One region of the Streptomyces sp. NPDC102258 genome, then DNA from elsewhere that is predicted to be linked to it. Evidence: riboswitches for the same ligand, from Rfam matches in the RefSeq annotation. Region 1 holds a riboswitch; the other holds the start of a gene.
What was found. Region 1 has a riboswitch for S-adenosylmethionine ahead of thrC (threonine synthase). Riboswitches for the same ligand answer to the same signal wherever they lie in the genome.
Positions count from the first base shown of each region.

Region 1 (9,954 bases):
GACCTGGATCGAGGAGAAGGGCCGGGCGCTGGCCGTCCACACCCGCCGGGCCGAGGATCCCGAGGCGGCGTTCGAGGCCCTGCGCGAGCCCCTCGCGGAGCTGGCCGCCCGCCACGGGCTGATGGTCGAGCCGGGCCGGGCCGTCCTGGAACTGCGTCCGCCGGGCATGGACAAGGGCGTCGCCCTGACCGGATTCCTGGAGGAGCGCGAGGCCGAGGCCGTGCTGTACGCGGGCGACGACCTCGGCGACCTCGCGGCGTTCGCGGCGGTCGAGAAGCGCCGCGCCGACGGCCTGCCCGGCCTGCTGGTGTGCAGCGGTTCGGCGGAGGTCCCGGAACTCGCCGCCCGCGCCGACCTGGTCCTGCCGGGCCCGGCCGCCGTCACCGCCTTCCTCGCCCGCCTCGCCGCAGCCCTGCCGGACGCGGACGCAGACCAGGAGGGCTAGGGCGCCGCTAGGGGATCCGCGTGGCCAGGCCGTCGCAGAGGAGGCGGACGCCGAGCAGGAAATTCTCGTCCTCCCCGTAGGCCGAGGCGGCGGCCACCGTCAGGGGGAAGCGGGCCACCAGCGCGGCGCCCTCCTCGGGGCCGACGGCCGCCGCCGGGGACTCGCTCTGCTCCTGCAGCACGAACCCGGTGACGTGGCTGAGCAGCGCGTCCGCGCCGACCGCCGCCGGCCCGTCCGGGACGCCCGCCGTGCGCAGGGTCCCCAGCAGGCGTTCCATCACCGACAGCGCTCCCGTGCTGAGCACCTTCGGGCTGTCGGCGAACATCACCGCGCCCCCCGCGTGCCGCCGGATGCCGGCGCGCAGGGTGAGGGCCTGGGCCTCGACCCGCTCCCGCCAGCCCGCGCCGGGGCCCAGCGCGTCCAGGGCGGCGGTGCCCGCGTCGTAGGCCTGCCGGGCCACCCGGTCCGCCATCAGCTGGACCAGGACGGCCTTGCTGGGCACGTGGTAGTAGAGGCTGCCCGCCTTCGCGTCGAGCCGTAGCGCCACCCGCCGCATGGACAGGCCGTGGTATCCGGATTCGGCGAACTCCGCCATGCCCGCGTCGATGATGCGTTCCTTCGTCAGCTTCACGGCAGCAGCCTACGCCAGTTTCTAACACCGTTTGAAAACTGGCCGCGGGCGCGCTACTGTCGTCCCACGACGACCGAAGGGGGGTGGCGGCGATGGGTGCACTGGTGTTCAACGCGACCACGGCGGCACTGATGGTGATGATGTTCAACGGGGGCCTGGACCTGCTCGGCCGGGACACGCTGCGCGGACGCCGCGTCCCCTGGGCGGCGGTGGGGCTGACCGCCCTCGCCCTCGCCGGGGTCGCCGCGCAGCTGCTCTGGTCCGGCGCCATGGACGCCCTGGACGACGACCCCGCCAAGACGGGGTGGTGGCGGGTCGTCACCGCCGTCTTCATGCAGAACGGCGGCCTCCTCGGCGGCGCCTGGAACATCGCCACCCTCGCCGCCGTCGCCGCGCTCGCCGACTGGTACTGGGGCGGGCCCCGCACCCTCGTCCTGTTCCTCGCCGGCATCCTGCTGCCCGAGCACGTCGACGCGCTGATCGGCCTCGGCGGCCACCACGGCACCGACCCCCGCAACTTCGCCGGCAGCTCGGGCGCCACCTACTTCCTCGGCGCCACCCTCGCCGCCGCCCTCCTGCTGCGCACCCTGCGGGCCCGCCGCGCCGGGATCCCCGGCAGCCACACCAAGGAGCTGCTGCTCGCCGCCGGGGTGCCGGTGCTCGGCCTCGTGCTCTGGTTCGCCCAGGCCAACGGCCACGGCCTGGTCTCCTGCTACGGCTTCGTCCTCGGCGCCCTCGCCCTCGGCCTGCCGGGCCGCCCCGCGGACGGCCCCGCCGCCGCCCCCGCTCAGCCCTCGGCCAGCGCCGCCAGCTGAGCCTCGAACCAGGCCGCCGGCGGCAGCGCCGTAGCCGCCGCGGCCAGCCGCTTCGTCCGCTCCGCCCGCTCCTCCCGGGGCATGGACAGCGCCTCGTGCAGGGCCTCGGCCGTCGCGGTGACGTCGTACGGACTGACCGTGACGGCGTCGCCCTTCAGCTCCTCGTACGCACCCGCCCCGCTGGAGAGCACCAGCGCGCAGCCGTCCTCCGAGACGACCGGGATCTCCTTCGCCACCAGGTTCATGCCGTCCCGGACCGGGTTGACCAGCGCCACGTCCGCCATCCGGTAGGCGGCGAGGGAGCGCGCGAAGTCGTCCTCCACCGAGACCAGCACCGGCTGCCAGTCCGCCGTCCCGAACTCCGCGTTGATCTCCGCCGCCAGCTCCCGCACCGACGCCGTGTACGTCCGGTACGCCGCCAGGTCCTGCCGGGACGGGTACGCGGAAGCCAGGTGCACCACCCGCTCCCGCCACTCGGGGTGCGTGACGAGCAGCTCCCGGTAGGCCAGCAGGCCGCGCAGGATGTTCTTCGACAGCTCGGTGCGGTCCACCCGGACGATCGTCTTGCGGCCCGCGACCTCCGCCCGCAGCGCCGCCAGCTTGTCGTCGACGACCGGCCGGTGCGCCAGCGCCCGCAGGTCGTCCGCGTCGACGCCCAGCGCGTACTGGCGGACCTCGGTGAACCGCTTCTCCCCGTACCCCTGCCCGCCGGGCACCGCCCTGCGGTGCCACACGCCGCGCTCGGGGGCGTCGCTCGGCAGGAACGGGTCCGCGATGCCGGTGGCGTCGTCCCGCCGGGCCCCCGTGATGAAGTTCGAGGCCCAGCGCCAGGCGTGGAAGCCCAGCTGGTCCGCGCCGAGCATCCCCCACACCAGCTGGCCGCGGATGTCGTCGGGGAGCATCTCCAGGAACTCCCACGACGCCCACGGCGTGTGCGTGAAGTGCGCGATCCGCAGGTCGGGGCGCAGCTCGCGCAGCTGCCCCGGGACCAGCGCCAGGTGGTAGTCCTGCACCAGGACGCGGGCGCCCTCGGCGGCCTCCTCGGCCAGCGCCTCGGCGAAGGCCCGGTTGTAGGAGACGTACGCCTCCCAGTTCCGGCGGAACGCCGCGTCGAAGACCGGCTCGCGCGGGACGTCGTAGAGGTGGTGGTGGGTGAACCAGAGCACCGAGTTGGCGATGCCGTTGTAGGCGCCGTCGTAGGTTCCGGGATCGATGTCCAGCATCCGGACGCCCGGCTCGGAGGTGCCCCGCCGCACCGCCTCCCGGTCGGCGTCCGAGAGGGCGGCGCAGATCCAGAGGGCCTCCGGCTGCTTCGCGAGGGCCGCCGAGAGGCCGGAGACGAGCCCGCCCCCGCCGCGCCGGGCGCTGAGGGTGCCGTCGTCGGAGAGGGCGTACGAGAGCGGGCCGCGGTTCGCGGCGACGAGTACCTGAGAAGCCATGCCGCGAACCTAGCCAGGGCCGCCCCGGCTCAAACCGAGCCGTACGCCACACCGGCGGCGGCTCAGGCCACCCGCCGGCCCGCGTACTCGGCGATGCCGGCCATCGGCGGCCGCTCCTCGGTGTCCACCGGGTAGGTGCGCGGCACGAACCCGTCCGGCCCCCGCTCGAACTGCGTCAGCTCGGGCCGCACCAGGTGCGCGCGCGAGAGCCGCAGCTGGGCGGTGCGGTAGATCGCGGCGGCCATCCGGCCCAGGGCCTGCCCGTCCTGGTGGCGGTGCAGCCGGACCCCGACGTCGACCTGGGCCAGCGCGTCGAGCCCGACCGTGTGCAGCGCGTCCACCAGCAGGCCCAGCTCGACGCCGTACCCGACGGGGAACGGCAGCCGCTCCAGCAGCGAGCGCCGTACGGCGTACTCGCCGCCCAGCGGCTGTACGAATCCGGCCAGCCGGGGCCAGTTCAGGTTCAGCAGCGGGCGGGCCACCAGCTCGGTGACCCGGCCGCCCTGGCCGGGGGCGTCGCCGAGCGGGCGGTCGTACATGGCCTTGACGAACTGCACCTGCGGATCGGTCAGCAGCGGGCCGACGATCCCGGAGACGAAGGACGCGGAGAAGTCCCGCAGGTCGGCGTCGACGAAACAGACGACGTCGCCGGTCGTGGCCAGCAGCGAGCGCCACAGCACCTCGCCCTTGCCGGGCAGCGCCGGTATCCGCGGCAGGATCGCGTCCCGGTGCACCACCCGGGCGCCGGCCTCGGCCGCCACCCGCGCCGTACGGTCGGTGGACCCGGAGTCGACCACGACCAGCTCGTCCACCAGGGGGGTCGCGAGGCCGTCGATCAGCTCGCGCCGGATCACCGAGACGATCTCCCCGACGGTGGCCTCCTCGTCGAGCGCGGGAAGCACCACGCTGACCGTCGTCCCGGCCGCCCGTTTCCGGTCGAGCAGCTGGTCGAGCGGTCGGTCGGCGGCAGACCAGGAGCGGTCTGCCAGCCAGCGCTCCACCTCATCCAGCACTCTCGGCACTCCCTGCTTCTCGTTACTCGGCGGTGGTCGGTGATTTTGGGCCGAAATGTGATCCATCTCGCCGTTCGGACGGCTGTCTCAACCACCCGGGCCTTCGGTTACAGTCTTGAACAACGCGAAGGACCACCGCATGCCGGGGTCCTCGCCGACAAACGCACCGGCGCGCCACAGAGCGCGTGTGCCGGTGCCATACCGCTCATCCAGAGGGGCAGAGGGACACGGCCCGTTGAAGCCCCGGCAACCCTCCAGTCGGTTCTCGCGATGCGTTACGAACGTACTCCCGCGAGGTCCCCGGCTAGGGAAGGTGCCAATTCCGTCTCATGGCGAAGCGCGCCATGGGGAAGATGAGGAGAAAGGGCCTCGCCGTCATGGCTGCACAGACTGTCGCCACCTCCGCCGATCTCGGATCCACCGACCGGTCCACCGATCTGGGACCCGTCGATCTCGGACCCGCCACCGGCCTTTCCTGCCGCGAGTGCGGAACCCGCTTCGAGCTCGGCCCCATTTTCGCCTGCGCCGAGTGTTTCGGTCCGCTCGAAGTCGCCTACGAGCTGCCGCTCGGCGACCCGGAGGCCCTGCGCGCGGCCATCGAGGCCGGTCCGGAGAACATCTGGCGCTACGCGCCGCTGCTGCCGGTCCCGGCGGACGTGGCCGCCAAGCCCAGCCTGAACCCCGGTTTCACCAAGCTCGTGGACGCGCGGAACCTGGCCAAGGAACTGGGCGTCACCGGCAAGCTCTACGTCAAGGACGACTCCGGCAACCCGACGCACTCCTTCAAGGACCGCGTCGTGGCCATCGCCGTGGAGGCGGCCCGCGCCTTCGGCTTCACCACCCTCTCGTGCTCCTCCACCGGCAACCTGGCCGGCGCCGTCGGCGCCGCGGCCGCCCGCGCCGGCTTCCGCTCCTGCGTGTTCATCCCGCACGACCTGGAGCAGGGCAAGGTCGTCATGGCCGGCATCTACGGTGGCGACCTGGTCGGCATCGAGGGCAACTACGACGACGTCAACCGCTTCTGCTCCGAGCTCATCGGCGACCCGCTGGGCGAGGGCTGGGGCTTCGTCAACGTCAACCTGCGCCCCTACTACGGCGAGGGCTCCAAGACCCTGGCGTACGAGATCTGCGAGCAGCTCGGCTGGCGGCTGCCCGACCAGCTGGTGATCCCGATCGCGTCCGGCTCCCAGCTGACGAAGATCGACAAGGGCCTCCAGGAGCTGATCAAGCTCGGTCTGGTCGAGGACAAGCCGTACAAGATCTTCGGTGCCCAGGCCGAGGGCTGCTCCCCGGTGTCCACCGCCTTCAAGGCCGGCCACGACGTGGTCCGCCCGCAGAAGCCGAACACCATCGCCAAGTCGCTGGCCATCGGCAACCCGGCGGACGGCCCGTACGTCCTGGACATCGCGCGGCGCACCGGCGGTTACGTGGAGGACGTCAACGACACGCAGGTCGTCGAGGCCATCAAGCTCCTGGCGCAGACGGAGGGCATCTTCGCCGAGACCGCGGGCGGCGTGACCGTCGGCGTGACGAAGAAGCTCATCGAGAACGGGCAGCTCGACCCGGCGCTGACCACCGTGGTCCTGAACACCGGCGACGGGCTCAAGACCCTGGAGGCGGTGGCCGCCGACAGCGGCCAGAGCGCCACCATCCGCCCCAGCCTGGACGCGTTCCGCGCCGCCGGTCTGGCCTGACCCCTCCCACGTCTCCCGGAAAGGCGGTAGCGCCATGAGCGTCAACGTCCGCATCCCCACCATCCTGCGCACCTACACCGGCGGCGTCGCCGAGGTCCCGGCCGAGGGCGCGACCCTGGCCGAGGTCATCGCGTCGCTGGAGCAGAGCCATCCCGGCATCGCCGCGCGGGTCCTGGACGACCAGGGCAAGCTGCGCCGGTTCGTGAACGTCTACGTCAACGACGACGACGTGCGCTTCGAGGGCGGCCTGCAGGCGGCGACGCCGGACGGCGCCGGCGTTTCGATCATCCCGGCCGTCGCGGGCGGCTGACGCCGGCGCCTCCGGGCGGCGGACGTGAAGTGAATTGCCCCCTCCGCTAATAAGCGGAGGGGGCAATTCTGCTTGATTGGGCGCGGTAGAGTTGGGGAAGTCCCCTCCGGTGTTCTTGCCCGCCGCATATGAACGGGCCCCGTGAGGGTTGACATTGAGTCAACATGCGCGTGCGGTTTGGGGCTTTGGTGAAGATTGCCTGGTCCGAGTTGCCCTGCCCTATGCCAAATTTTCACTCTATTTCAATGTTTCCGCGTGTCCAGAATTCTCATCGGAATGACCTGTTGCGGACAGCACCGGTGCGGATACATTCAGCCGCGGTCGAGGCGTTCCGGCGCGAGTTCTGACCCGGGTCCGCGAAGTGCGGACCCGCGCAAGGGCCAGTAATAGGGGAGTTAGGCATGGCTCAGGGCACCGTCAAGTGGTTCAACGCGGAGAAGGGCTACGGCTTCATCGCGGTCGACGGTGGTGCGGATGTGTTCGTCCACTACAGCGCCATCCAGATGGACGGGTACCGCACCCTTGAAGAGGGTCAGCGGGTCGAGTTCGAGATCTCGCAGGGCCAGAAGGGTCCGCAGGCGGACATGGTCAAGCTCGCTGCTGCCGGCTGAGCCCCCAGCGCGACCGACCACCGACCAGCACAGACACCACGAGGGGCCCGCATCCCGGCACGGGATGCGGGCCCCTCGTGCGTGGCGCCGCCGCGGCGCACGGCCGGAAGCCGTCCAAAATCGCCCGAAGCCGCTTGCACTCGCGGGGGTCGAGTGCTAATCATTGGCGTTAGCACTCTCCGGTCGAGAGTGCTACTCAGACGAGGACCGGGTCGGTGAGGCCCGACGGGTCCGGCGGGAAGGAACCGCCGGCTCCGCAGGCCGTCCGTCGCGGGCGCGGGCGCGGTCCGGAGCAATCCACCCTCCCCTTACGCCTGGCTGCGCGGGGGGAACCCCAGTCCTGGAGGACCACTTCAGATGGCCAAGATCATTGCGTTCAACGAGGAGGCCCGGCGCGGTCTCGAGCGTGGCATGAACCAGCTCGCCGACGCCGTCAAGGTCACCCTTGGCCCCAAGGGTCGCAACGTCGTCCTTGAGAAGAAGTGGGGCGCGCCCACGATCACCAACGACGGCGTCTCCATCGCCAAGGAGATCGAGCTCGAAGACCCGTACGAGAAGATCGGCGCCGAGCTGGTCAAGGAAGTCGCCAAGAAGACGGACGACGTCGCCGGCGACGGTACGACCACCGCCACCGTGCTCGCCCAGGCGCTCGTCCGCGAGGGTCTGCGCAACGTGGCCGCCGGTGCCAACCCGATGGCCCTCAAGCGCGGTATCGAGAAGGCCGTCGAGGCCGTCTCCGCCGCCCTGCTGTCGCAGGCCAAGGATGTCGAGACCAAGGAGCAGATCGCCTCCACGGCCTCCATCTCCGCCGCCGACACCCAGATCGGCGAGCTCATCGCCGAGGCCATGGACAAGGTCGGCAAGGAAGGCGTCATCACCGTCGAGGAGTCCCAGACCTTCGGTCTGGAGCTGGAACTCACCGAGGGCATGCGCTTCGACAAGGGCTACATCTCGGCGTACTTCGCCACCGACATGGAGCGTATGGAGGCGTCCCTGGACGACCCGTACATCCTGATCGTCAACTCCAAGATCGGCTCGGTCAAGGACCTGCTGCCGCTCCTGGAGAAGGTCATGCAGTCCGGCAAGCCGCTGCTGATCATCGCCGAGGACGTCGAGGGCGAGGCCCTGTCGACCCTGGTCGTCAACAAGATCCGCGGCACCTTCAAGTCCGTCGCCGTCAAGGCCCCGGGCTTCGGCGACCGCCGCAAGGCCATGCTCGGCGACATCGCCATCCTCACGGGCGGCACCGTCATCTCCGAGGAGGTCGGCCTCAAGCTGGAGAACGCCGGTCTCGACCTGCTCGGCCGCGCCCGCAAGGTCGTCATCACCAAGGACGAGACGACCATCGTCGACGGCTCCGGTGACAGCGACCAGGTCCAGGGCCGCGTCAACCAGATCCGCGCCGAGATCGAGAACTCCGACTCGGACTACGACCGCGAGAAGCTCCAGGAGCGCCTCGCGAAGCTGGCCGGCGGCGTGGCCGTCATCAAGGCCGGTGCCGCGACCGAGGTGGAGCTCAAGGAGCGCAAGCACCGCATCGAGGACGCCGTGCGCAACGCCAAGGCGGCCGTCGAAGAGGGCATCGTCGCCGGTGGTGGCGTGGCCCTGCTCCAGGCCTCCTCGGTCTTCGAGAAGCTGGAGCTCACCGGTGACGAGGCGACCGGCGCCAACGCCGTGAAGCTCGCGCTGGAGGCCCCGCTCAAGCAGATCGCCGTCAACGGTGGTCTCGAAGGCGGCGTCGTCGTCGAGAAGGTGCGCAACCTGCCGATCGGTCACGGCCTGAACGCCGCGACCGGCGAGTACGTCGACATGATCGCCGAGGGCATCATCGACCCGGCGAAGGTCACGCGTTCCGCGCTGCAGAACGCCGCGTCCATCGCCGCGCTGTTCCTGACCACCGAGGCCGTCATCGCCGACAAGCCGGAGAAGGCCGCCGCGGGCGCCCCGGGCGGCATGCCGGGCGGTGACATGGACTTCTGATCGGCCCCTGGCTGATCGGCTGTTCTCGAACGAGGGCGGCACCCCACCGGGGTGCCGCCCTCGGGCGTTCCACGGTGCGGACCGCATGCCCGCCTGGTGGGACGTATCGCCACGGCACGGTCGCGTTTGGTTGACTCGGGGCATGAGCGCAAGCAGTGGGCCGTACGTCAAGATCTGTGGGCTGAAGACCGCGCGGGACCTCGACGCGGCCGTGGCGGCCGGAGCCGACGCCGTCGGGTTCGTGTTCGCGGCCGGCAGCCCGCGCACCCTCACCGCCGCCGCCGCGCGGGAGCTGGTGGCGCGCGTGCCCGAAGGGGTGCTGACCGTCGGGGTGTTCCGGGGGCAGGACGTGGAGGAGGTGCGCCGGCTCACCGAGGAGAGCGGCGTACGCGGCGTACAGCTGCACGGGGAGGAGGGCCCGGAACATTACGAGGCCCTGCGCGCCCCCGGCCGGACCCTGCTGCGGGCCACCGCCGAGCACGTCCGGCGCTGCGGCGAGTACGGCGAGGACCTGCTGCTGCTCGACGCCCCGGACCCGGGCTCCGGCAGGCCCTGGAACTGGGGATCGGCGCAGTTCACCGCCCCCGAGGGGCGCTGGCTGCTGGCCGGCGGGCTCACTCCGGGGACCGTGCGGGAGGCCCTCGCCGCGACCCGCGCCTGGGGGGTGGACGTCTCCAGCGGGGTCGAGGCGGAGCGCGGGGTGAAGTCCCCCGAGCTGATCCGCGCCTTCCTCACCGCAGCGCGATCGTATGATTACCCAGCGTGAGAAAATCGGTGTGCGCGTTGGGCCGAACGGGCAGAACGGCCCCATGGAACCGGAAACGTTCGGCTGGCTGCGGCGCCTGACCCGCCGCCTCGCCCCCCGAGGCGGCGGCGGGGGCCTGCCCGGCCTCGCCCCGCCCCGTAACCCCGTCTTCACCGCCGACTTCGCCTCGACCACCCAGTGGGTGGCCGGCCGCTCCTGGGCCTATCCCGACGGCGGCCCGGTCAACCCGGGCGACAACAAGCTCGACCAC
Region 1 covers NZ_JBVJLO010000012.1:148,943-158,896, reverse strand. The annotation lists gene otsB (trehalose-phosphatase) at 1-445, shown strand, start outside; gene ACZ6ZT_RS21565 (TetR/AcrR family transcriptional regulator) at 453-1,076, opposite strand; gene ACZ6ZT_RS21560 (hypothetical protein) at 1,169-1,891, shown strand; gene ACZ6ZT_RS21555 (alpha,alpha-trehalose-phosphate synthase (UDP-forming)) at 1,864-3,330, opposite strand; gene ACZ6ZT_RS21550 (glucosyl-3-phosphoglycerate synthase) at 3,393-4,343, opposite strand; SAM riboswitch class I at 4,546-4,703, shown strand; gene thrC (threonine synthase) at 4,721-6,037, shown strand; gene ACZ6ZT_RS21540 (MoaD/ThiS family protein) at 6,072-6,347, shown strand; gene ACZ6ZT_RS21535 (cold-shock protein) at 6,749-6,958, shown strand; gene groL (chaperonin GroEL) at 7,316-8,938, shown strand; gene ACZ6ZT_RS21525 (phosphoribosylanthranilate isomerase) at 9,081-9,704, shown strand; gene ACZ6ZT_RS21520 (LamG domain-containing protein) at 9,748-9,954, shown strand, end outside.

Region 2 (9,954 bases), on a different contig from region 1:
ACGGCGTGTGGTCCAGGGAGCCGGTCGGCACCACCGCGCTCGCGCTGGCCTTCGGCCTGAGCGCCATGATCGGCTACTACCTGGCCTTCACGGCCCGGCGCGTGGACCAGATGGCCCAGGACAACCTGGAGGCCGACGTCGCCGACGAGGCGGGCGAGCTGGGATTCTTCTCCCCGCACAGCTGGCAGCCGCTCTCGCTGGCGATCGGTGGCGCCTTCGCCTTCATGGGCGTCATCTTCGGCTGGTGGCTGATGTACTTCTCGGCGCCGCTGATCCTGATCGGCCTGTGGGGCTGGGTGTACGAGTACTACCGCGGCGAGAACGCGAACCAGTAGCCGTTCGCCGCACCCGCGTGACAGCCTGACCGTGTGACCTGAGGGGCCCGGACACCTTTTCGGAGGAGTCCGGGCCCCTCGTTTGCAGTCACCAGCGCGCCGTAATTGTCATACCTTCATAGCGTTGGCTCCATGAAGCACTCACCGCGTCTTTGGACGGTACTCAGCTGCTCCCTGCTGGTCGCGTCCCTCGGGGCCGGCGCCACCGCATGCGGGTCCGGCGAGAAGAACCCGCTGTCAGCCCGCCCGTACGACGCGGGTGAGCACGTCTCCTTCAACGAGGCCACCGGCGGCCGCCCCGCCGACCCGGACAAGCCGCTCGAAGTCACCGTCAAGGGCACGACGGCGCGCATCACCGACGTGACGGCCGTGGACACCCACGGACGGCGCCTGGCGGGCGAACTCTCCGCCAAGGGGGACCGCTGGCACAGCACCGCTCCCCTGGCCGCCGGCGTGCGCTACACGGTCACCGTGAGCACGGAGGACGAGCGGGGCGCTCCAGGGCAGCGCACGCTGACGTTCGACACCACCCCGGCCAAGAAGGTCCTCAAGGTCGATTTCGGCCCGGACGAGGGCAAGTACGGCGTCGGACAGCCCATCACGGCCGAACTCAACGAGCCGGTCAAGGACAAGGCCGCCCGGGCGATCGTGGAACGGTCCCTGGTCGTCGACACCCCCGACCACGTCGAGGGCGCCTGGTACTGGGTGGACGACAAGAACCTCCACTTCCGGCCCAAGGACTACTGGCCGGCCCACTCCACCGTCTCCGTACGGAGCAACCTGGAGGGCGTGCGGATCTCCGACGAACTCCACGGCGCGGCCTCCAAGCCGCTCACCCTGGAGATCGGGGACCGGGTGGAGGTCACCACGGACGCCTCCTCGCACTACCTCACGTTCGAGCGCAACGGAGAAGTGATCAACACCATTCCGGTGACCACCGGGAAGCCCGGCTTCTCCACCCGCAACGGGGTCAAGGTGGTGCTGGGCAAGCAGTACTTCGTCCAGATGCGCGGGGACACCGTCGGTATCGGCGGCAGCGAGTACTACAACCTGCCCGTCTACTACGCCACCCGGGTGACGTGGAGCGGGGAGTACGTGCACGCCGCGCCGTGGTCGGTCGGCTCCCAGGGCTACGAGAACGTCAGCCACGGGTGCACCGGCATGAGCACCGGCAACGCCGCCTGGTTCTACGAGAACATCACCGAGGGCGACATCGTACGTGTGATCAACAGCATCGGCGAAGACATGGACACCTTCGGCAACGGCTTCGGCGACTGGAACATGGACTGGAAGGACTGGCGCGAGGGCAGCGCCCTCCTCAAGGGCACCCAGGAGGGCCGCAGCCCCATGGACCAGGCCCGCCTCCGGCCGCAGGTCTGATGGCCGGCTCCGCCCGCGGAGCCGCCCCCGCCGCCGGGGAGGGCGTACGCCCCCGGGACGCGCCGCTCGGCGCGCGTCCCCCGGGCGCCCGCCCTCCGCGCCGGCGCGGGTCCCCGCGGCCCGCCCGGCCGGAGAGCGGCTCAGGCCGCGCTGGAGGCCAGCCGGGCCCGCAGGACACGCGCGAGGGCCTCCGGGAACTCCACCGGGTCCACCGGAAGGGTGACAGCGGCGTCCGCGCGGCTCCAGGTGGCCAGCCAGGCGTCCTGGGGGCGTCCCATCAGCAGCAGCACCGGAGGGCACCGGAAGACCTCGTCCTTGATCTGGCGGCACACGCCCATGCCCCCGGCCGGGGCGGCCTCGCCGTCCAGCACGCAGGCGTCGACGCCGCCCGCGTCCAGCGCCGCCAGGACCGCAGGAAGCGTTGCGCACTCCAGGAACTCCACCGGCGGCAGGTCCGCCGCCGGCCTGCGCCCGGCCGCCAGCCGCACCTGCTCCCGGGTGCCCGCGTCGTCGCTGTAGACCAGAACCCGCGCAGTCGCCCGCATTTCGTTCCTCCACGTGTCACGTGAATCACGTTGATGTTGCGCGGGATGCTACTCCGTCCGACCGGCCGTCAACATCGGTTCCGCCACCCTCGGACAAGACGCCGAGGGGGCGATCTGATGGGCCGTTCGGGCCTTGCACACGCCGCTGACACTCCGAACGGCACCCCCCGGGGTGAGGGCGGGATAAGCGACCGACATAATGTCGGTCGTGGCGACAGCAACGACAGTAGATACCGGGCACGCGCACCCGACGGTCAACCGGCCGAACCTCGTCAGCGTCGGAACCATCATCTGGTTGAGTTCCGAGCTGATGTTCTTCGCGGCCCTCTTCGCGATGTACTTCACCCTGCGATCAGTGACGGGTGCCGAGTACTGGACAGAGCAGGCTTCGGCCTTGAATCTGCCCTTCTCGGCGACGAACACGACGATCCTGGTGCTCTCCTCGCTCACCTGCCAGCTCGGCGTATTCGCCGCCGAGCGCGGTGACGTGAAGAAGCTCCGGACGTGGTTCATCATCACGTTCGTCATGGGTGCGATCTTCATCGGCGGTCAGGTCTTCGAGTACACCGAGCTGGTCAAGCACGAGGGCATGTCTCTCAAGTCAGGCCCGTACGGCTCGGTGTTCTACCTGACCACCGGCTTCCACGGTCTGCACGTGACGGGCGGTCTCATCGCCTTCCTGCTGGTCCTCGGCCGGACGTACGCGGCCAAGAGGTTCACCCACGAACAGGCCACGTCGGCCATCGTCGTGTCCTACTACTGGCACTTCGTCGATGTCGTCTGGATCGGCCTCTTCGCGACGATCTACCTGATCAAGTAGCGAACACGTCGCCGGGCCCGGCCCGGCACTCCATCCAGAAACACCGACGCAGAAGATCCTGACACCGGGGTAATCCGTGAAAAAGCTCTCCGCACGACGACGCCATCCGCTGGCGGCGGTCGTCGTTCTACTCTTCGCGCTGGCGGTCACGGGGGGGCTGTACGCCGCCTTCGCGCCCGCGGGCAAGGCGCAGGCCGATGAAACCGCCCAGTCCCTCGCCATCGAGGAGGGCAAGAAGCTGTACGCCGTGGGTTGCGCAAGCTGCCACGGGACCGGCGGTCAGGGTTCCACTGACGGCCCCAGCCTGGTCGGCGTCGGCTCCGCGGCCGTCGACTTCCAGGTGAGCACGGGCCGCATGCCGGCCCAGCAGCCCGGCGCCCAGATCCCCAAGAAGCCGGTCGTCTACACCCAGGCGCAGATCGACCAGCTCGCGGCGTACGTCTCCTCCCTCGGTGCCGGCCCGATCGTGCCGACCGAGAAGCAGTACGACCCGGCCGGTGCCGACATCGCCAACGGTGGCGTCCTGTTCCGCAACAACTGCGCGCAGTGCCACAACTTCACCGGCGAGGGCGGCGCCCTGACGAACGGCAAGTACGCCCCGAACCTCGAGGGCGTCGAGCCGAAGCACATCTACGAGGCCATGCTCACCGGCCCGCAGAACATGCCCTCCTTCCCCGACAGCACCATGCCGGAGAAGCAGAAGAAGGACATCATCGCGTACCTCCAGAACGTCAACGGCGATAAGTCGACCAGCCCCGGTGGCCTCAAGCTCGGCGGCCTCGGCCCCGTCTCCGAGGGTCTGTTCGGCTGGATCTTCGGTCTGGGTGCGCTGATCGCTGTCGCCGTCTGGGTCGCGGCCCACACCGCTAAGGCCAAGAAGTCATGAGTAGCCAAGACATTCCCGAAGAGAAGCACCTGCCGAGCGAGCAGGGCGACGCGCACCACGGTGGCGTGGCGGTCGCGGACGCACCGTTCGCCGACCCGGGCCTTCCGGTCCACAAGCCGCGCATCCAGGACATCGACGAGCGGGCCGCCAAGCGGTCCGAGCGCACGGTGGCGATGCTGTTCACGCTGTCGATGCTGGCCACGATCGGCTTCATCGCCTCGTACGTGACCCTCCCGGTCGACAAGATCGTCTACATCTTCCCCATCGGGAAGGTGAGCGCGCTGAACTTCGCGCTCGGTCTGACGCTGGGCACGGCCCTCTTCTGCATCGGCGCGGGCGCGGTCCACTGGGCCCGCACCCTGATGTCCGACGTGGAGGTCGCCGACGAGCGCCACGCCATCGCGGCGGCGCCGGAGGTCAAGGCGAAGGTCCTGCAGGACTTCGCCGACGGCGCGAACGAGTCCGGCATCGGCCGCCGCCCGCTGATCCGCAACACGATGCTGGGCGCGCTGGCCATGCTGCCGCTGTCCGCCGTGATGATCCTGCGCGACCTCGGGCCGCTGCCCGAGGACAAGCTGCGCAAGACCGTGTGGGCCAAGGGCAAGCTGCTGATCAACGACAACACGAACGAGCCGCTGCGTCCCGAGGACGTGCTCGTCGGGTCGCTGACCTTCGCCCGGCCGGAAGGCCTGGAGGAGGACCAGCACGACTTCCAGACGCAGATCGCCAAGGCCGCCCTGATGATCGTCCGGATCAAGCCGGAGGACATCAAGGACAAGCAGGAGCTGGAGTGGTCCCACGAGGGGATCGTGGCCTACTCCAAGATCTGCACCCACGTCGGCTGCCCCATCAGCCTGTACGAGCAGCAGACGCACCACGTGCTCTGCCCGTGCCACCAGTCCACCTTCGACCTCTCCGACGGCGCCCGAGTCATCTTCGGCCCGGCCGGTCACGCGCTTCCGCAGCTGCGGATCGGCGTCAATGACGAAGGCTTCCTCGAAGCGCAGGGCGACTTCGAAGAGCCCGTCGGTCCTGCTTTCTGGGAGCGCGGATGAGCACTGCCACCGAATCCAACACGGCGCGCAAAGCGCCGGCCGGCGAGCGCGTAGCGGACTGGGCGGACGGCCGCCTGGGCATCTACAGCCTGGCCAAGTCCAACATGCGCAAGATCTTCCCGGACCACTGGTCCTTCATGCTGGGTGAGATCTGCCTCTACAGCTTCATCATCATCATCCTCACGGGTGTGTACCTGACGCTGTTCTTCCACCCGAGCATGAACGAGGTCGTGTACCACGGCTCGTACGTGCCGATGCAGGGCGTCCAGATGTCCGAGGCCTTCGCCTCGACCCTGGACATCAGCTTCGACGTCCGCGGCGGTCTGCTCATCCGGCAGATCCACCACTGGGCGGCGCTGATCTTCGTCGCGGCCATGCTCGTGCACATGATGCGCGTCTTCTTCACGGGCGCCTTCCGCAAGCCGCGCGAGGTCAACTGGGTCTTCGGCTTCCTGCTGCTGGTCCTCGGCATGTTCACCGGTTTCACCGGTTACTCCCTGCCGGACGACCTGCTCTCGGGCACCGGTGTCCGCTTCATGGAGGGCGCGATCCTGTCCGTGCCGATCGTCGGCACGTACCTGTCGTTCTTCCTCTTCGGCGGCGAGTTCCCCGGCGGCGACTTCGTCGCCCGGTTCTACTCGATCCACATCCTGCTGCTGCCCGGCATCATGATGGGCCTGCTGGTGGCCCACCTGATCCTGGTCTTCTACCACAAGCACACCCAGTTCGCGGGTCCCGGCAAGACGAACAACAACGTCGTCGGCATGCCGCTGCTGCCGGTCTACATGGCCAAGGCCGGAGGCTTCTTCTTCCTGGTCTTCGGTGTCATCGCGGCCATCGCGGCGCTCGCGTCGATCAACCCGATCTGGGCGCTGGGCCCGTACCGCCCGGACCACGTGTCCACCGGTGCGCAGCCCGACTGGTACATGGGCTTCTCCGAGGGCCTGATCCGTGCCATGCCGGGCTGGGAGATCAACCTGTGGGGCCACACGCTCGTCCTGGGCGTGTTCGTACCGCTGGTGATCTTCCCGCTGATCCTGGTCGCGATCGCGGTCTACCCGTTCATCGAGTCCTGGGTCACCGGGGACAAGAACGAGCACCACATCCTGGACCGCCCGCGCAACGTTCCGACCCGTACGGCCTTCGGTGTCGCCTGGCTCACCTGGTACGTGATCCTGCTGATCGCGGGCGGCAACGACATGTTCGCGCAGTACTTCCACCTGTCGATCAACTCGATCACGTGGTTCGCGCGGATCGGCTTCTTCGTGGGCCCGGTCGTCGCCTTCGTCATCACCAAGCGGATCTGCCTCGGCCTCCAGCGCCGGGACCACGACAAGGTGCTGCACGGCCGGGAGACCGGCGTCATCAAGCGCCTGCCGCACGGTGAGTTCGTCGAGGTCCACGAGCCGCTCTCGCAGGGCCAGCTGCACACCCTCACCTCGCACACGCAGTACGAGCCGATCGAGATCGGCCCGACGGTCGACGAGAACGGTGTCGAGCGCAAGGTGAAGGCCACGGAGAAGCTCCGCGCGAAGCTCAGCAAGGGCTTCTACGGGGAGAACACCCACATTCCGAAGCCCACGGTGGAGGAGTACAAGGAGATCCAGAGCGGCCACGGCCACCACTGATCTCCGGCAGGACCATTCGAGGGATCGGTTCCGGCCCATCCCGGTGTCGCCACGGTGAGAGCCCCGTCCAGTGTCTGGACGGGGCTCTTCGCCGTCTGCGGGCCTGGATAGGCTGGCCTCCGCACCCATTCGACGTGGAACTTTTCCGAGCAGCAGGAGCGGACCATGAACGTTGTGACCCCGGCAGGCGGCGACAGCGTGGCGGCCCGCGGCTGGCCGGGTCTCCTCGACGCCCTGCTGACCGGCCGGGACCTCGGACCGGACGACACCGCCTGGGCCATGGACCGGATCATGCGGGGCGAGGCCACGGACGCGCAGATCGCCGGTTTCATGGTGGCGCTGCGGGCCAAGGGGGAGACCGTCGCGGAGATCAACGGCATGGTGCGCGCCATGTACGCGCACGCCAACCTCATCGAGGTGCCGGGCCGGACGGTGGACATCGTCGGTACGGGCGGGGACGGCGCGAAGACGGTCAACATCTCCACCATGTCGGCGCTCGTGGTGGCCGGAACGGGCGCCAAGGTGGTCAAGCACGGGAACCGGGCCGCCTCTTCGGCGAGCGGCTCCTCCGACGTGCTGGAGAAGCTCGGCGTCAACCTGGGCCTCACCCCGGCCCGGGTGGCGGAGGTCGCCGAGGAGGCCGGCATCACCCTGTGCTTCGCCGTCAAGTTCCACCCCGCGCTGCGGCACGTGGCGGCGGCCCGCAAGGAGCTGGGCATCCGGACCACCTTCAACTTCCTCGGCCCGCTGACCAACCCGGCGAGGGTGCGCGCGCAGGCCACGGGCGTGGCCGATCCCCGGGTGGCGCCCATCGTCGCCGGGGTGCTCGCGGAGCGGGGCTCCTCGGCGCTGGTCTTCCGCGGCGACGACGGCATGGACGAACTGACCACGACGGCCACCTCGCGGGTCTGGTGGGTCCGCGAGGGCACGGTCACCGAGCTGCCGTTCGACCCGCGCGACGTCGGGATCCCGATCGTGGGTGTCGCCGCCCTGCGCGGCGAGGACGCCTCGTACAACGCGGACGTCGCCCGGCGGCTGCTGGCCGGCGAGACCGGTCCGGTACGCGACGCCGTGCTGCTGAACTCGGCGGCGGCCCTGGTGGCGCTGGATCCGGGCACCGGCTCGCTGGAGGAGCAGATCGCCGCGGGCATCGCCCGTGCGGCCGAGTCCATCGACTCGGGCGCGGCGCGGGCGGCGCTGGAGCGCTGGGTGGCCGCCAGCAACGCGTAGCCGCCGCCGTGACGAGACCCCGGTCCACATCGTGGACCGGGGTCTTGTGCGCGGGGGATCTTGTGGCAGGATGCTGACCAGGTCACGAGTGACAGCGTTTTGGCCCCGGCTCGCTGTCCGGCAACCCTCCTTCCGTGGCGGGGTGCCCCGGGTGATGACCAGGCCGTAGGCAGCGAGGTCTACGGCAAGCGCGGATCCCTCGATACCAGGGGTCCTGGGTCTTCGAGGAGCTTTTTCCGTGAGCAAGCGAATGCGATAGGGCGACTCCGCCCCTTCTTCACCCCTCGGACCAGGGTCGCCGTGGCGTACGCCCGCACCCTTCCGGGGCACTTCCCGTACCCCCGCGGCGGCCGCCGAGCGCCGCCGAGCCGCGGCCGCGTACGGGCACCGACGAAGCCATTCAGCCCTGCCTGCCGGGAGATACCGCCATGTCCGCATCCCTGAACGCCGCCACCACCTCTGCCGCTGCCCCCTCCGTCGACCCCGCCTGTGGCGCGCCGCTGCCGGTGCTCGGCCGGGACGTCACCGTGCCGCTCGTCACCGGTGGCGAGGTCACCTACGCCGCCCTCGACTACGCCGCCAGCGCCCCCGCCCTCCAGCGGGTCTGGGACGACGTGGCCGCGTACGCCCCGTACTACGGCAGCGTCCACCGCGGGGCCGGCTACCTCTCGCAGCTGTCCACCGACCTGTTCGAGCAGAGCCGTGTCACGGTCGCGGAGTTCCTGGACTGCCGCCCCGCCGACCAGGTGATCTTCACCCGGTCGACCACCGACTCGCTGAACCTGCTGGCCGCCGCCCTGCCGGCCGACTGCCAGGTCTTCGTCTTCGAGACAGAGCACCACGCCTCGCTGCTGCCCTGGGGCGACGCGCGGGTCACCTACCTCAACGCCCCCCGCACCCCCGGCCAGGCCGTCGCCACCCTGGAGCGGGCGCTGGCCGACCGGGACCCGTACGGTCCGGCGCTGGTCTGCGTCACCGGCGCGTCCAACGTCACCGGTGAGCTGTGGCCGGTCAAGGAGCTGGCCGCCGCCGCGCACGCCCACGGCGCGCGGATCGTCCTGGACGCCGCCCAGCTGGCGCCGCACCACCCGGTCTCGGTGCGGGAGCTGGACGTGGACTGGGTCGCCTTCTCCGGCCACAAGCTGTACGCGCCCTTCGGCTCGGGCGTCCTCGCCGGGCGCGCCGACTGGCTCCAGCGGGCCGAGCCGTACCTCGCGGGCGGCGGCGCCTCCCGCACGGTGGCCCGCCGCGAGGACGGCGGGGTCGACGTCGAGTGGCACACCAGCGCCGCCCGCCACGAGGCCGGCTCGCCGAACGTCATCGGTGTCTACTCCATCGCCTCGGCCTGCCGGGCGCTCAAGGAGGCCGGGTTCGAGGAGCTCGTCGCCCGCGAGCGGCACCTGATCGCGAAGGTCCGCGAGGGCCTGGCGGAGGTCCCGGCGGTGCGGGTGCTGTCCTTGTTCGGGGACGACGCGCCGCGCGTCGGCGTCATCTCGTTCGTGGTGGACGGCTGGAACAGCTCGCACTTCGCGGCCGCGCTGTCCGCGGAGTACGGGATCGGCGTCCGCGACGGCCTGTTCTGCGCCCACCCGCTGGTGCGCACCCTGCTGGGCAGCGAGCCGCAGGCCCAGGGCGAGTGCGGGGCCCCCGAGGCCGCGCCGGGCGAACGCTCGCTGAACGCGATCCGCGTCAGCTTCGGCGCCGGCACCCCCGACGAGCACGTCGAGCGCTTCGTCCGCGCGGTCCGGGAACTCGTCACGGACGGCGCCCGGTGGCGGTACCGCACCGAGGACGGCCGCTGCGTGCCGGCTTCCTGACGCCGGGGCGACGCCGGGCCGCCGCGCGGCGTGGGCCGGGTGCTACGCGTCCAGGCCGATGGCGAAGGCGGCTTCCAGGTCGTGCTGGGAGTACGTACGGAACGCCACGTGGGTGTCGGTGGCCTCGACGCCCGGGATCTTGCTGATGCGCCCGGGGATGATGTCGGCCAGGTTCTCGTGGCGGGCGACGCGGACCAGGGCGATCAGGTCGTACGTTCCGGTGACGGAGTAGACCTCGCTGACGTTGTCCAGCGCGGC
Region 2 covers NZ_JBVJLO010000010.1:191,960-201,913, forward strand. The annotation lists gene ACZ6ZT_RS19025 (cytochrome c oxidase subunit 4) at 1-335, shown strand, start outside; gene ACZ6ZT_RS19030 (L,D-transpeptidase) at 468-1,715, shown strand; gene ACZ6ZT_RS19035 (hypothetical protein) at 1,856-2,260, opposite strand; gene ctaE (aa3-type cytochrome oxidase subunit III) at 2,460-3,080, shown strand; gene qcrC (cytochrome bc1 complex diheme cytochrome c subunit) at 3,157-3,966, shown strand; gene qcrA (cytochrome bc1 complex Rieske iron-sulfur subunit) at 3,963-5,021, shown strand; gene qcrB (cytochrome bc1 complex cytochrome b subunit) at 5,018-6,649, shown strand; gene trpD (anthranilate phosphoribosyltransferase) at 6,815-7,879, shown strand; SAM riboswitch class IV at 7,960-8,076, shown strand; gene ACZ6ZT_RS19065 (aminotransferase class V-fold PLP-dependent enzyme) at 8,308-9,696, shown strand; gene ACZ6ZT_RS19070 (Lrp/AsnC ligand binding domain-containing protein) at 9,739-9,954, opposite strand, start outside.
Region 2: linked by a shared signal. The riboswitch ahead of ACZ6ZT_RS19065 (aminotransferase class V-fold PLP-dependent enzyme) and the one ahead of thrC (threonine synthase) in region 1 are both predicted to bind S-adenosylmethionine.